DNA from 2 places in the Paenibacillus sp. FSL W7-1332 genome. Region 1 is predicted to be linked to the other one. Evidence: riboswitches for the same ligand, from Rfam matches in the RefSeq annotation. Region 1 holds a riboswitch; the other holds the start of a gene.
The links. Region 1 has a riboswitch for thiamine pyrophosphate ahead of tenA (thiaminase II). Riboswitches for the same ligand answer to the same signal wherever they lie in the genome.

Region 1 (2,205 bases):
CCTGAAATAACGCTTTTGCTTCACTTCACCTTGTTACGAAATCTTCACCACGATTTCCGCTCCGGCAACATAGGTCATTGCTTTCATGTAATCCGGGTCTTGGGCGCGTTGTTCCATCTCCTCGGGCGTCAGGTCCTCCATTCGCGTCTGAATCCACCATAAGTTGCCGAACGGGTCCCGTACCCGTCCCACCCGGTCGCCGAAGAACAAACTCGTTGGCTCCGTCACCGAGACGGCTCCTGCGGTGAGCGCTTGCTGGTAAGCAGCATCGCAATCCTCAACATATAAGCGGAGGTACGCCGGGCTATCCGGCCATTCCGGCTTCGCGTCAAACATCATGACGACGGCATCCCCGATTCGCACCTCGGCATGGCCGATGACACCATCGCCAACATAGACGCGGGCTAACTCTTCGGCTTGAAAAGCCTGCTCCAGGAATTCAATCAGCGCTGCGGAGTTTCTTGAGATAATCCATGGTGTCACGGAGGTGTAGCCATCCGGAATGGGGTTAACCGCTTTTGATGGGTTCGTCATAAAAAAACTCGCTCCTTTAAACTTCATTTTTTTGAATAACGTTTATGTACTCATTATGTAGGGGAATACATGACAACCAAGTGTCAGTGTTTCTGAAACAAGTGCCGGTTAGCCGGCGTTTTTTATTCGCGAAAGACCTCTGCCACCGTACAACATCATGATCCACCGATCACGGAAGATTTCGCTCGTGGGGTTCTGTCCGCGAACCGTTAACGTTTGACAGCATCTACAAACCTATGTACAGTATTAGACAAAAGAATAGGAAGTCCACTAGGGGAGCCGTTAGCGGCTGAGACAAGAGCGTATCTTGGACCCTTTGAACCTGATCTAGTTCGTACTAGCGTAGGAAAGTGGAGCCTTCGTATATAAGGTCTTGGTGCGTTTTTGGCGCACTCGGGCTTGTTGACGAAGCCGCTCCAGTTTTCGGGGCGGCTTTTTAGCGTTGCCTGGAAAGTCGTGTCTTATGGACTTCCTGCTCTTCAATATGTTGGAGGTGGGGACAAAAATGAGTTTTACGCAAGAGCTCCGTCAGCAGGCGGGAGGCATTTTTCAAGCAATCTTCGATCATCCCTTTGTAAAAGGCATTGCCGAGGGAAAACTGGCGCGGGAACAACTGATCCACTATGTGAAGCAGGATTTTGAGTATTTGAACGCCTACATGCGAATTTACGGCATCGCCATATCCAAATCGACCAGCCGGGAAGAGATCGCGACCTTTAACGAACAAATCTCATTCATCCTGCATAGCGAGGTGCATCCGCATCAGAATTTTTGCGCAGCCGCCGGGGTGACTTACGAAGAGCTTCAAGGCTATCCGCTGGCTCCGTCCGCTCATCACTATATCCGTCATATGCTTACAGTGGCGCATGAGGGCAGTCTGGGCGAGATTATGGCCGTACTGCTGCCTTGCCCGTGGACCTACCTGGAGATTGGCCGCAAGCTGCTGGATGAAGTGAAGCCGGATGAATCCCATCCGTTCTACGACTGGATTTATTTCTACGGCAACCGGGGGGAAGACGCGACAGCCAAGTTCTGCAGCCGTGTCGATGAATGGGCGGAGCGTGCGACGGCAGCCGAGCGAGAACGGATGAAGGAGCATTTTATGCTGAGCTGCCAGCTGGAGTATATGTTTTGGGATATGGCTTATAAGCAGGAGGAATGGCCGGTGCCGCTGCAGGCTGCGGTGCTGTAAGGAGACCTAACTAGCTCATAAATTCCAATATAGCGAAGAGAGGCTGATTCATATGCATACATGGGAAAATGAAGTTTCGGCGCTTTTAACAAAGGTACGGCAGACGAGCCCCCTCGTTCACAACATGACGAACGTGGTGGTTACGAATTTTACGGCTAACGGCTTGTACGCGCTGGGCGCGTCGCCGGTCATGGCTTACGCGCCGGAGGAAGTGGCGGATATGGCCGCCATCGCAGGCGCGCTCGTATTGAACATCGGCACGCTGAACCGCGAGCTTGTGGATGCGATGATCATAGCCGGACAATCGGCGAACGCACACGGCGTGCCGGTCCTGCTGGACCCGGTCGGTGCGGGAGCGACCCGTTTTCGGACGGAGTCGGCACTGCGGATTCTAAGCGAAGTGAAGGTATCGCTCGTGCGCGGGAATGCGGCTGAAGTCGCTCACCTTGTCGGGGAGGCCCGCGAGATCAAAGGCGTAG
Region 2 (2,205 bases), 680 kb from region 1:
AGCCTTTTGCAAAGGCCGACTTTCTTCTTTTTAAATAAAAATAGCCTTATGGCTGCTCCGGTAAAAAATCATTGGTGAATGCGCGGTCCGCGTCAAGTTCCTTCTCCAGCAGCTTACGCTCAAACATCCAGTCTGCATATCCCGACCATACTTCGGCTTTCTGTTCGCCCCAGCGGGATGCATCATCCTGATAACGGGGGCTCAACCATTTCTGGCTGGCGAGAACCAGTTCGGCATCCAGGTCAGGAACCGCCTTCGTAAGCAGAGCTGCGGCATCTTCAGGATGTTGAATCGCATAGTCGTATCCTTTTGAAGTCGCCCGCATGAACGCTTTGATAAGCTCGGGGTCCTCCTGGATCAGCTTCTCGTTCGTCACGATCACTGGTGTGTAATAATCAAGCTGCTCGGAGTAGTCCTTCACATAAATCATGTCAAGCGGTTCATTGCGAAGCTCGGCTTCAATCCCCGTCCAAGCATAGAAGATCCAGGCAAAATCAATGTCGCGTTTGACGGCCGTAAAATAATCGGCATCGCCCATATTGACCATATTCACCTTGCTGACATCGGCGCCATCGATCTCCATGATGGATTTCATGACGGCCTCCTCCACAGGCGAGCCCCAGCCGCCATAGGATTTTCCTTCAAAATCGCCTGCCTTCACGATGCCTTTGTCCTTGGGGGCGGCAAAGCCGGACGTATTATGCTGAATGATCGCTGCAATGGAAACGAGCGGCAAGCCTTGGGTTCTGGCCAGCGTTACGCCTTCCTGATAACTGATGCCAAACGGCACGTTTCCGGATGCGACCAGCGTATCCGTTCCGCCTGCTCCCGGCTGGACGATCTGGACATTAAGCCCTTCTTCCTCATAATACCCAAGCTCCTTCGCTGCATACAGGCCGGTGTGATTCGTATTGGCGGACCAATCGAGCATCAGCTGCACGTCACGGAGTTTCCCGGAAGTCTGACTGCCTTCACCTTCGGCACCTGTCTTTTTGTTCTGTCCGTTTGTACCGCATCCGGATGCGACCATCAGCAGGACGCAAGCGAGAAGCAGCGGAATCCATCTTCCCTTCTTCATCGTTTCTTCTCTCCTTTAAGTTCTCTTTCTATTACCTCGCAACTCCACAAAAAAAACGCCCTGATGATATCAGGACGCATGACGGCGTAAGTGTATACCACGGCAAATAAATAGCTGCCGCAAACATGGGCTTCCTACGCTGGCATTACCCAGATCAGGTGTAAGGGTCAGTATCATATCGGATACACTCTCAGCCGGCTATATCCCAGCTCCCCCGGTATTTATGAAGTTTTGATCATTACATCCGCTATTATAGTCCTAACACACCAGACCTGTCTAGTTCGAAGGAGCGCGAACGAGGCAGGTCTTTGCTCAGAACACTTGCCATGGGAAGGATTAATTAATCCTATGAACCTTTCACGGAATAAAGGATTTGAATAAGGCTTCTATATTGAGGTTAGCGCTGGAAGAACTCAATCCATTCCCCTTCGGGACCATGCACGAAGAAATAACGGAAACCATTCGGGAGCGTCACGATCTCCTCGTCCAAGTGAGGAACGTCAAGTCCTTGAACCCGGGCATATTCCTCTTCAATGTTATCCGTGCTGACTGCAAAATGATGAACGGTGCCCTCCGCTGGCAGCGTGTCGCTGTATCCCTGAATAAGCTCGACTTCCGTCTCGTTGCTGCCGTTAAATCCGAGGAACGCCAGCTGGATGACGCCATTCGTATGGGTCAGGCGATCCTTTAGTTCTAGTCCGACTACGGATGTATAGAAGGCGATTGTAGCTTCTAGGTCCCGGACAACAATACCAACATGATCTAATCGTTTCTGTGACATGGTTCAACACCCTTTCCGATCCATATGAGATATGACTGAAATATTATCACATAATCCCTATACGTCAAGTGGGAGTTGTGTTCATGCAGGGCTGATACAGATGATTTTTCTTTCATTTCCTCATCTTTACTTTTGGGTGGGTAAAAAGTATCATGAGAAATAGAAAGATTAATTCAAAAGACCTAACATATGAAAGTGATCCAGCTTACCCTTTGGCCGAGGAGGAATGCTTATGAGTCCAACTCCAGCAGATCATCTGTGGATTCGACTCGCCATGATATATGCATTCATTCAGATCATGATTGCTCTGTGGATGCCTGAGGCTTTATCGCTTCAGCGTGTTCTA

Region 2: another riboswitch for thiamine pyrophosphate. It lies ahead of MKX98_RS03135 (ABC transporter substrate-binding protein); the one in region 1 lies ahead of tenA (thiaminase II).

What each region holds. Positions count from the first base shown of each region.
Region 1 covers NZ_CP150209.1:1,420,306-1,422,510, forward strand. The annotation lists gene MKX98_RS06135 (VOC family protein) at 34-534, opposite strand; TPP riboswitch at 797-900, shown strand; gene tenA (thiaminase II) at 1,040-1,726, shown strand; gene thiM (hydroxyethylthiazole kinase) at 1,779-2,205, shown strand, end outside.
Region 2 covers NZ_CP150209.1:735,377-737,581, forward strand. The annotation lists gene MKX98_RS03135 (ABC transporter substrate-binding protein) at 47-1,078, opposite strand; TPP riboswitch at 1,193-1,304, opposite strand; gene MKX98_RS03140 (VOC family protein) at 1,476-1,859, opposite strand; gene MKX98_RS03145 (GGDEF domain-containing protein) at 2,092-2,205, shown strand, end outside.